DNA from 3 places in the Pseudomonas sp. S2_B10 genome. Region 1 is predicted to be linked to each of the others. Evidence: riboswitches for the same ligand, from Rfam matches in the RefSeq annotation. Region 1 holds a riboswitch; each other region holds the start of a gene.
The links. A riboswitch is a leader RNA that binds a small molecule or an ion and turns the genes downstream of it on or off. The one in region 1 is predicted to bind cobalamin.
Positions count from the first base shown of each region.

Region 1 (3,267 bases):
GAGATCGCCGCGACGGGCAACCAGTTCGCGCATTACCGGGAAGAATTCTTCCTGCACGGTGCAGCACAGGCAGCCGTTGGCCAGCTCATAAACGCGGCCGGTGGCCTCTTCTTCGGTGCAGCCGATGGTGCATTGCTTGAGGATTTCACCGTCGATGCCCAACTCGCCAAACTCATTGACGATCACCGCGATGCGCCGGCCCTGAGCGTTGTCAAGCATGTGCCGCAGCAGCGTGGTTTTGCCCGAACCGAGGAAACCGGTGACGATGGTGACGGGGAGTTTGGCCAGTGTTTTCATCGGTATGCCCTTTGGCAAGCGGCGGGCATACGGGACGAGAACCGGCAGCGCGCGTGCACGCCGGAAGCATTCGCCACCGGATCACCCCGCCCGGTTGTAGTGAGAATCTGTGACGAGGCAGGTCTCCTGGCTGACGGCGTTCAGGCGTTGGGCCTGGCGTCCATTGCGCCTTCCCGCTGGCTCATCGGTTGAGCTGGCAGTGGCGTGGCAACGAACATCACCGTTCACAGTTGCGGGGGCAGCCGCGGCTTTGACCGCGTTCCCTTCTTAGCTTCGGCGAGTGCCGAAGAACCTCGAAAGCGCAAGGCTACGCATGGGTCCGTCGTGGGTCAATGGTCGGTGAGTCTGAAACTGGGGGTATATCCGTTGCTGCGGTAACGGCTTCTTATGGTTTCGCTCTTACAGCGAGTCCCTTTTTCAAACGCCAAAAAGGAACCAAAAGGCTTTGCCCCGGCGTACGGCCCGCTCGCTGGGGCTCGGGGTACCTTCGTTACGGGACCGATCCGGGCGCAGCGGCTACGGTTTGCTTCGCTGCACCTCCTTCCGCTGTGTACGACTGCGTCGTACGGTCGCTGCGCTCCCACCCCCGGATCGATCCCGTAACGAAGCCTGCCGAAGGGGCAAAAGATCAAAAGCCAGAGCAAAAGCAAAGGCAAAGGCAAAAGCAAAAGATCGCAGCCTTCGGCAGCTCCTACAGTTGGATCGCGCACCAGCTCAAGAACAGGTCGGCTGTCAGGCCGCCTTCGCGAGCAGGCTCGCTCCCACAAAAGCAAAAGTAAAGCAGCGCAGCCGCCCCACTCAACAATGAGCGTTAGCTCGAGTGCTCTTGATCTTGATCCACCGGCGACGTCGCAAGGCTGAGTGGAGGGATTGATCCGGGCGTGGGAGCGCAGCGACCGTACGACGCAGTCGTACACAGCGAGTGTAGGTGCAGCGAAGCAAACCGGAGCCGCTGCGCCCGGATCAGTCCCGGAGCGAAGGAACCCGAGCCTGCGAGGGCCGAACGTAGGAGCAAGCCTTTTTGGGTACTTTTTCGGCGTTTGGAAAAAGTGCCTCGCCGTAAGGGCGAAACCGTAATCAGCAACACCCGCAGCAACGGATATACACACAAAAACATCAGAAAAATACCCCCACTGCAGTACCGAAAACTCCCGGAAATTGACTAAAAACCCAAACCCATGTTCTCCTGCACACCTTGTTACGGGTGCCCCTCACAGGGTGAAACGGGAAACCGGTGAATCATGTGCTTTACTCAAAGCCATGTCAGTCCGGTGCTGCCCCCGCAACGGTAAGCGAGCGAAGCGTCAGATCCACTGTGCCCCGGCATGGGAAGGTGATGCTTGCAGGTCGGCGACCAGCCAACCCCTCGCGAGCCCGGAGACCGGCCCGCAACACCCAGCACGCGCAAGCGCCGCTGAACACAAACAAACCCGCGGTGGGCGGGCGCTGTTCGAAATCCCTGCGTGCCCGGCCCGCAGGGATTTTCATGCGCTCTGTTTACCCGCTGACATTTCAGAGGGAAGCGCTATGTCGATCATCAGTAACACCGTCAGCCACACTGACCACATCTCCAGCAGCACCACACTCGGCCAACGCGTCGCCGCCGCCCTCTTCGCCTCGATCCTCGGTGCCAGCCTGGTCTGGTTCGCCGGTTTCTCGCACATCGAAGCGGTGCACAACGCCGCCCACGATACCCGCCACAGCGCCGCGTTCCCGTGCCACTGAGGCCTGCCGAAATGATCAAGCGTATCGCGCAAACCGCAGGCTTCACCGGCTTGCTGGCCGCCCTGCTGCTGACCCTGCTGCAGAGTTTCTGGGTATCACCGTTGATTCTGCAGGCCGAATCCTTCGAGAAATCCGAACCGGTCGCGCAAGTCCACGAACACGCCGCCGGCACCGCCGCCCACAGCCATGATGGCGAAGCCTGGGAGCCGGAAGACGGCTGGCAGCGCGTGGTCTCGACCACTGGCGGTAATCTGGTGGTGGCAGTGGGTTTCGCCTTGATGCTCGCCGGCCTGTACACCTTGCGCGCGCCGACCAAGACCTCGCAAGGGCTGCTCTGGGGTCTGGCCGGTTACGCCACGTTCGTTCTCGCGCCGACCTTGGGCCTGCCACCTGAATTGCCGGGCACTGCGGCTGCCGATCTGGCATCGCGGCAGATCTGGTGGATCGGCACTGCCGCTTCGACCGCCGTCGGTCTGGCACTGATTGCCTTCAGTCGTCACTGGCTGATGAAGCTTCTCGGTGTGGCGATTCTCGCCGTGCCGCATGTGATCGGCGCCCCGCAACCGCAGGTGCATTCGATGCTCGCTCCAGAGGCATTGGAAACCCAGTTCAAAATCGCTTCGCAGCTGACCAACGTCGCGTTCTGGCTGGCCTTGGGCCTGATCAGTGCATGGTTGTTCCGCCGCAAAAGCGCAGGCCCATATCAGGCATGACCGATGACCGCGCAGCGCCGACCCTCGTGGTCGGCCTCGGCTGCCAGCGCGGCTGCCCGGCCAGTACGTTGCGTGCATTACTCGATCAAGCGTTGCAGGCGCACCGCATCGAGTTGCGAGCGGTCAAGGCTTTGGCGAGTATCGACCTCAAGCGCGACGAACCGGGGTTGCTGGAACTGGCCACACAATTGAACCTGCCGCTGCAGTATTTCAACAGTGCCGAACTGGCGCCCTATCAGCAGCGCCTCAGCCATCAATCGCAGATCGCCTTTGAGCGCACCGGCTGCTACGGCGTGGCGGAAAGCGCCGCGCTGGCGCTCGCCGAGCAACTGATTCAGGCGCCGGCGAAACTGCTGATCCACCGGCAGAAATATGCGCAGGCCACGCTGGCATTGGCCGGCGCTGCATAAAATCCCGATAATCCCCGCCATCGATCATGAGCACGCTTCATCTGCAGTGTGCCTGCGCCTCTTCACAAGGATTCAACGATGACCGTCTACTTCATCGGCGCCGGCCCCGGCGACCCGGAACT
Region 1 covers NZ_CP162768.1:5,587,857-5,591,123, reverse strand. Annotated here, with positions in the region: gene cobW (cobalamin biosynthesis protein CobW) at 1-297, opposite strand, end outside; cobalamin riboswitch at 397-608, opposite strand; cobalamin riboswitch at 1,483-1,701, shown strand; gene AB4O45_RS24945 (CbtB domain-containing protein) at 1,825-2,022, shown strand; gene AB4O45_RS24940 (CbtA family protein) at 2,034-2,735, shown strand; gene AB4O45_RS24935 (cobalamin biosynthesis protein) at 2,732-3,145, shown strand; gene cobM (precorrin-4 C(11)-methyltransferase) at 3,224-3,267, shown strand, end outside.

Region 2 (3,267 bases), 810 kb from region 1:
CCGCCGCGACCAGCGCGCGGGTCAGGCGATAGTTCCAGACGATACCTTCGTCGATCGGGTCGAGCACATAACCGGCGCCCCACAGCTTGTTCGCCAGCACCTGCAACACCACGCTCGGCTCGATCGAAGTCTCACCAATGGCCACGCCGCCAATCAGCGCGACCGACAGCGTCAACAGCACCAGCAGCAAACGGATCAGGCGTCTGCTCATTGCGACAGGTCGTAGCCGTTGATGGCGCTGGCCAGTTGTTCGAGGCCGTCGAAGGTGCGCAGGCTGGCCTGCATGGCCATGGCGTCTAGGATGATGATGCGGTTGTGCTTGACCGCATCCATGTTGCGCGTCACCGGATCACTGCGCAGGAAGGCGAGTTTCTTCTGATAGTCGTCCGCCGGGAAACGTCGACGATCCATGCGCGCGATCACCAGAAATGTCGGGTTGGCCTTGGCGATGGTTTCCCAGCCGACGGTTGGCCATTCTTCATCCGACTCGACGACGTTGCGCACGCCGAGGGTGCTGAGCATGAAATCGGGCACACCTTTGTGCCCGGCCACGAAAGGCTCGATGTCCATCTCGGCGCTGGAGAACCACACCAGGGCGCTGACGTCTTTGCGCTGCTGCTTTTTCGCGGTGGCGATCGACTGCGCGAGGCTGGCTTTGAGCTGCTCATTGAGCTGCTCGCCACGCGCCTGCACATCGAAAATCGCCGCCAGTTGGCTCACGCTTTTGTAGATGCTGTCGATGCGAAACGGCGCCAGCCGCGTGCCGTCCGAACCCACGAGGTTGTCCTTGGCTTCGCAATCGGAGGGCAGCAGATAGGTCGGAATCTTCAGTTCATGAAACTGCTCGCGGGTGCCGACCGCGCCTTGCGGGCCGACCATCCATTCCAGCTCGACGGCAACCAGCTCCGGGCGTTTGGCGATCACCGCTTCGAAACTCGGCTCGTTGTCGGCGAGGCGCTCGATCCTGTCGTTCTGTGCTTTGTATGTGCCCAGCACATCGTTGAACCACAGCGAAGTGCCGACGACTTTGTCGCCCAGACCCAAGGCGTAGAGCATTTCGGTGCCGGCCTGGCCGATAGTCACCGTGCGCGCAGGTGCGTGTTGAAAGGTCAGGCTGCTGCCACAATTTTCGACGGTCAGCGGATACGCAGTCGGCGCCGCTTGCGCCAGGGCGCAAAGGCTCAGAGCGGTGAGCAGGGTGGCAACGCGGGGCAGCAGCATGGGGCAGTCTCCAAGGGAACCGTACGGGAGCGGGCGGGTACGGTTTGGAAACACACCTCGGGCGCGGTCGTGGAAACTGCGCAAGGCCGGCACGGGGAAAATGCGCACGGCACGATGTCCTTCCCGGACACCCCGCCGGTTGGTCAGTCACTGTGCCGGCAGGTCTCCTGACTGATGCGTCATCGCCACGCTCCGGCCTTCCCGGGATTCACCCAGTGGCAGTCGAGGAGCAGGCTCGGCACCTACAGTTGCGGGGGCAGTTCCGATTGATGCGTGGAGCACCTCGGATTCCCTATTAATTCCGTGTGGAAACCGGCGCGGGCATGGTAGTCGATCAGGCCGCTGATGGGGAGCCGAATCTGCTTTGGTAGGAGCTGCCGAAGGCTGCGATCTTTTGATCTGGTCTTTAACGGGCAAGATCAAAAGATCGCAGCCTTCGGCAGCTCCTACACGGGTGCGTGTTTGCGTGGCGGAGCGTTTGCAATCCGAGGGTAAGCTTGGCTAATATACGTTCCATATACACATCGTATCGGATTCATATATGGGCATCGTAAAAATCTCAGAGGACATGCACGAGAACCTGCGTATCTCCAGCAACGCCCTCAGCCGCTCGATCAACGCGCAGGCCGAGCACTGGATGCGCATCGGCATGCTCGCCGAGCTGCATCCCAACCTCGACCACAGCGCCATTTGCCGCCTGCTGATCCGCGCCGAACAGAATGGTGGGCTGGATCTGCAACAACTGACTCAGGAAGCCGTCAGCGCATGAGAAACCAGATCAAGATCAACACCCCGGCCGACATCGAAAAATCCCGCGCCGCCGGCAAACTCGCCGCCGAAGTGCTGGCAATGCTGGTGCCGCATGTGAAGGCCGGTGTGACCACCGATGAGCTGGACCGGCTGTGCAACGATTACATCGTCAATGTGCAGAAGGCGGTGCCAGCCAATGTCGGTTATCACGGCTTCCCGAAAACCGTCTGTGCGTCGGTCAACGATGTGGTGTGCCACGGGATTCCATCGGGTACGCCATTGAAAGACGGCGACATCGTCAACCTCGACATCGCGGTGATCAAGGACGGCTGGTTCGGCGATACCAGTCGCATGTATGTGGTGGGCGAGGCGACTCCCGAAGCGCAGCACCTGATCAAGACCACCTACGAAGCCATGTGCGCGGGCATCCGTGCAGTGAAACCCGGCGCAACACTGGGCGATATCGGCCACGCGATCCAGAGCCTGGCGGAGGCGGAGGGCTTCAGCGTGGTACGCGAATACTGCGGCCACGGCATCGGCAAGGTCTATCACGACGAACCGCAGATCCTGCATTACGGCTTTCCCAATCAAGGGCTGAAGCTCAAGGCCGGAATGATTTTCACCGTGGAACCGATGCTCAACGCCGGCAAACGCCATGTGAAGAACATGCCGGATGGCTGGACCGTATTGACCAAGGACGGCTCGTTGTCGGCGCAGTGGGAGCATATGGTCGCGGTGACGGAGAGCGGGTTTGAAGTGCTGACGGCGTGGCCGGATGAGATTGAAGGGTACCGGGCCATTGGCTAATACCGTGTCGCCTGCTTGCCCTCACCCTAGCCCTCTCCCAATGGGAGAGGTGACTGACCGAGGTGTTGTTGCGAGATACGCCGACGTGCGATACCGAGTCGAACTTACATTTTGAACAGCATGAAGATCGGCTCCCTTTCCCCCTCGCCCCCCGTGGGGGAGAGGGCTGGGGTGAGGGGGTAGATCCAACTGACTCAGCGCAATCAGTGAGCCCCGGCAGCCTTGTTCAAGGCGCTCTCGGTCCACTCGGTATAAACACAAGCATCCGCCGTCGCCCAGCGCACCCGTACCGGATCGCCGGCCTTGAGCGGCATGCCCGCTGCCGATAGCGCTTTCACCGTCATCGACGTCCCGCCCGCAGTCACCACGCTGCACGTCTGGCTTTCACCGAGAAACAGCACCTCCAAAACGTTCGCCGACACCTCATTCCAGCCCGCTGCCAGCGGCTCATCCAGCGCCTGCTGCGTGCTCAGCGCCAAGGCCTTTTCC
Region 2 covers NZ_CP162768.1:424,847-428,113, reverse strand. Annotated here, with positions in the region: gene AB4O45_RS01745 (FecCD family ABC transporter permease) at 1-211, opposite strand, end outside; gene AB4O45_RS01740 (ABC transporter substrate-binding protein) at 208-1,221, opposite strand; cobalamin riboswitch at 1,362-1,553, opposite strand; gene AB4O45_RS01735 (ParD-like family protein) at 1,763-1,990, shown strand; gene map (type I methionyl aminopeptidase) at 1,987-2,778, shown strand; gene AB4O45_RS01725 (ABC transporter ATP-binding protein) at 2,982-3,267, opposite strand, start outside.
Region 2: another riboswitch for cobalamin. It lies ahead of AB4O45_RS01740 (ABC transporter substrate-binding protein); the one in region 1 lies ahead of AB4O45_RS24945 (CbtB domain-containing protein).

Region 3 (3,267 bases), 820 kb from region 1:
GCGAGTTGGGCCTTGCGCATTGCTGATCTTCCCTATGAATGCATTCCTAAACATAGAGGAGGGCGCAGGCCCGATGGTTCAACTGCTCAACCGCGGGCTTCCTTGAACAGCATGGCGATGCCCGGATGATAGTTGCCCGCGTCGCTGTGCAATTTGCGATAGGCGTAGGGGAAATACCAGGCCACGGCGCAGGTGTGTTCCTTTTGCAGGTCGTCGACCATGTCCTGCAATTCTTCGGGGCTGGCGCTGTGCTGAGGTTTTTGCGGAGCAACAAAGAGGCAGCCGAGCTTGAGATCGCTGGCGTAGCTGATGCGCTTGGCATCAACGGTGATGTCGAGCAGTGCCTGGGTCAGGTTGAGATTGTTGACCCGTGGCCAACGTTGCGTGGCCTGAATGAACGCGCGGTCTTCGGCGCCGGCAATCAGCAGGTCGGCGCGAGCATTGCGTTCGCCTTCTTCGTTCTGTTTGCGCGTGGCCGTGTCGTTCAGCGTGACCATTTCAGCCATCCACGCCGCTGCCGCGAGCAGGCCGAGATTGGCTTTCTCGTCGTGCCAATATGGCGTGTCGTTGTCGCCGCGTACGGTGTTGTAGCGATCGATACAGTCAAACCAGCGTTCCAGCAACGGGCGCAGGAATTCCAGGCGCGGGTTGCTGATGATCATGCCTTGCATCGTCGTCATCCTTATTGTTGTAGTGGGCTTTCGAAAAAAGCATGGCTCTTTGATATCACTTGTCGCAGTCTGGCACAAGATTGCCGCTGCACAATGGATCAGCGGCAGTTATTCGCGCGCAAAGCGCCTCTTCAATTGACGCTCCACCCCCAACCCTCTAACCTTCGCCGCTTGTTTCAGGTGCTCTGTGGCCCCGCGTCGACAGAGTGAAACAGGGAAGCCGGTGAGGGTGGTCTTCAAGCGAAGCCACGACGATCCCGGCGCTGCCCCCGCAACGGTAAATGAGTGAAAACTGCGCCTTGAGCCACTGCCTCGAAAGAAGCGGGAAGGCGCGCAGTCCGGCGAAACGCCGCTCATGAGCCCGGAGACCGGCCTGATCCATCTCAGCGGCATCACGGTGGGCGATGCCAGGCTTTTTGCCGTCTATTCTTGTGCCTGCCCGCCGTTATCCAGCCTCAACGGAGAGCTCCCCCCATGACTGATTCCCCCGAGCGTGACGAACGCCATCTGGCGCGCATGCAGCGCAAGAAGGCCGTGATCGACGAACGCATCGCCAACTCGCCCGACGAATGTGGCCTGGTGCTGGTGCTGAGCGGCAATGGCAAAGGCAAGAGCAGCTCGGCGTTCGGCATGCTCGCCCGCGCGATGGGCCACGGCATGCAGTGCGGCGTTGTGCAGTTCATCAAGGGCCGCAACAGCACCGGCGAAGAATTGTTTTTCCGCCGCTTCCCCGAGCAGGTGCGTTTCCACGTCATGGGCGAAGGCTTCACCTGGGAAACCCAGGATCGTCAGCGCGACATCGCCGCTGCGACCGCCGCTTGGGAAGTCTCGCGTGAATTGTTGCGCGACCCTTCGATCGGTCTGGTGGTGCTCGATGAATTGAACATCGCCCTCAAGCACGGCTACCTCGATCTCGATCAGGTGCTCAGCGATTTGCAAGCGCGCCCGCCGATGCAGCACGTGGTGGTCACCGGTCGCGGCGCCAAGCCGGAAATGATCGAGATGGGCGACACGGTTACCGAGATGGGCATGCTCAAGCACGCCTTTCAGGCCGGGATCAAAGCGCAGAAAGGCGTCGAACTTTGAAGCAACCACGTCACTGCCCGGCGGTGTTGATCGCCGCGCCGGCCTCCGGTCAGGGCAAGACCACCGTCACCGCCGCACTCGCCCGTTTGCATCGCAATCAGGGGCGCAAGGTGCGCGTATTCAAATGCGGCCCGGACTTTCTCGATCCGATGATCCTCGAGCGCGCCAGCGGTGCGCCGGTGTATCAACTGGACATGTGGATGGTCGGCGAGCAGGAAAGTCGCCGGCTGTTGTGGGAAGCCGCCGCCGAGGCTGACCTGATTCTGATCGAGGGCGTGATGGGCCTGTTCGACGGCACGCCATCCAGCGCTGATCTGGCGCGCCACTTCGGTGTGCCGGTGCTCGGCGTGATCGACGGCACCGCCATGGCGCAGACCTTTGGCGCCTTGGCGCTGGGCCTGGCCAAGTATCAGCCGGACTTGCCGTTCGCTGGCGTGCTGGCCAACCGCGTCGGCACCTTGCGCCATGCGCAATTACTCGAAGGCAGCCTCACCGAAGGTCTGCGCTGGTACGGTGCGCTGTCCCGCGAAACCGGTATCGAATTGCCGAGCCGCCACCTCGGCCTGGTTCAGGCCAGCGAATTGAATGATCTGGATCTGCGCCTCGACGCGGCCGCCGATGCGCTGGCCAGCAGTTGCGAGGTCGCGCTGCCACCGGCCGTTGAATTCGCCGCGCCTGACGTCATCGCCGCCGAGCCTCTATTAAAAGGTGTGCGCATCGCCGTTGCCCGCGATGAAGCCTTTGCCTTCACCTATGGCGCCAGTCTCGATCTGCTGCGGGCGATGGGCGCCGAATTGCGCTTCTTCTCGCCGATCCGCGACACGCAATTGCCCGAGGCGGACAGCCTGTATCTGCCGGGCGGCTATCCAGAGTTGCATCACGTCGCGCTGGCGCAAAACGCCTCGATGCTGGCGGCGATCCGCGCGCACCATACGGCGGGCAAGCCCTTGCTCGCCGAGTGTGGCGGCATGCTTTACCTGCTTGATTCGCTGACCGACGTGGAAGGCACCCGTGCTGAGCTGGTCGGTTTGCTCAAGGGCGAGGCGGTGATGCAGAAGCGTCTGGCGGCGCTGGCGTTGCAGGCGGTTGAATTGCCGGAAGGGGAGTTGCGTGGGCATACCTATCATCATTCCCTGACCACCACAGAGCTGACGCCGATTGCCCGTGGGCTGAGCCCCAATGGCGGGCGCGGCGCTGAGGCGGTTTATCGCGAGGGGCGGATGACGGCGTCGTACGTGCACTTTTATTTCCCATCGAATCCGACTGCGATTGCGGCATTGTTTGCGCCAGACAGTGAGGCCGGCTTCGCGAGCAAGCTCGCTCCCACAGTGAATGGTGAGCTTCCTGAAGAAATGCGATCTCCTGTGGGAGCTGGCTTGCCAGCGATGGGGCCATGACCGAGAACACCTTCTCCGAAGCCGAGCGCGCAGCGGTCTACAAGGCAATCGCCGAGCGCCGCGACATGCGCCACTTCACCGGCGGCAGCGTCGAGCCGCAGTTGCTGAGTCGT
Region 3 covers NZ_CP162768.1:4,772,735-4,776,001, forward strand. Annotated here, with positions in the region: gene AB4O45_RS21355 (PQQ-dependent sugar dehydrogenase) at 1-20, opposite strand, end outside; gene AB4O45_RS21360 (hypothetical protein) at 87-671, opposite strand; cobalamin riboswitch at 833-1,062, shown strand; gene cobO (cob(I)yrinic acid a,c-diamide adenosyltransferase) at 1,146-1,757, shown strand; gene AB4O45_RS21370 (cobyrinate a,c-diamide synthase) at 1,754-3,154, shown strand; gene bluB (5,6-dimethylbenzimidazole synthase) at 3,151-3,267, shown strand, end outside.
Region 3: another riboswitch for cobalamin. It lies ahead of cobO (cob(I)yrinic acid a,c-diamide adenosyltransferase); the one in region 1 lies ahead of AB4O45_RS24945 (CbtB domain-containing protein).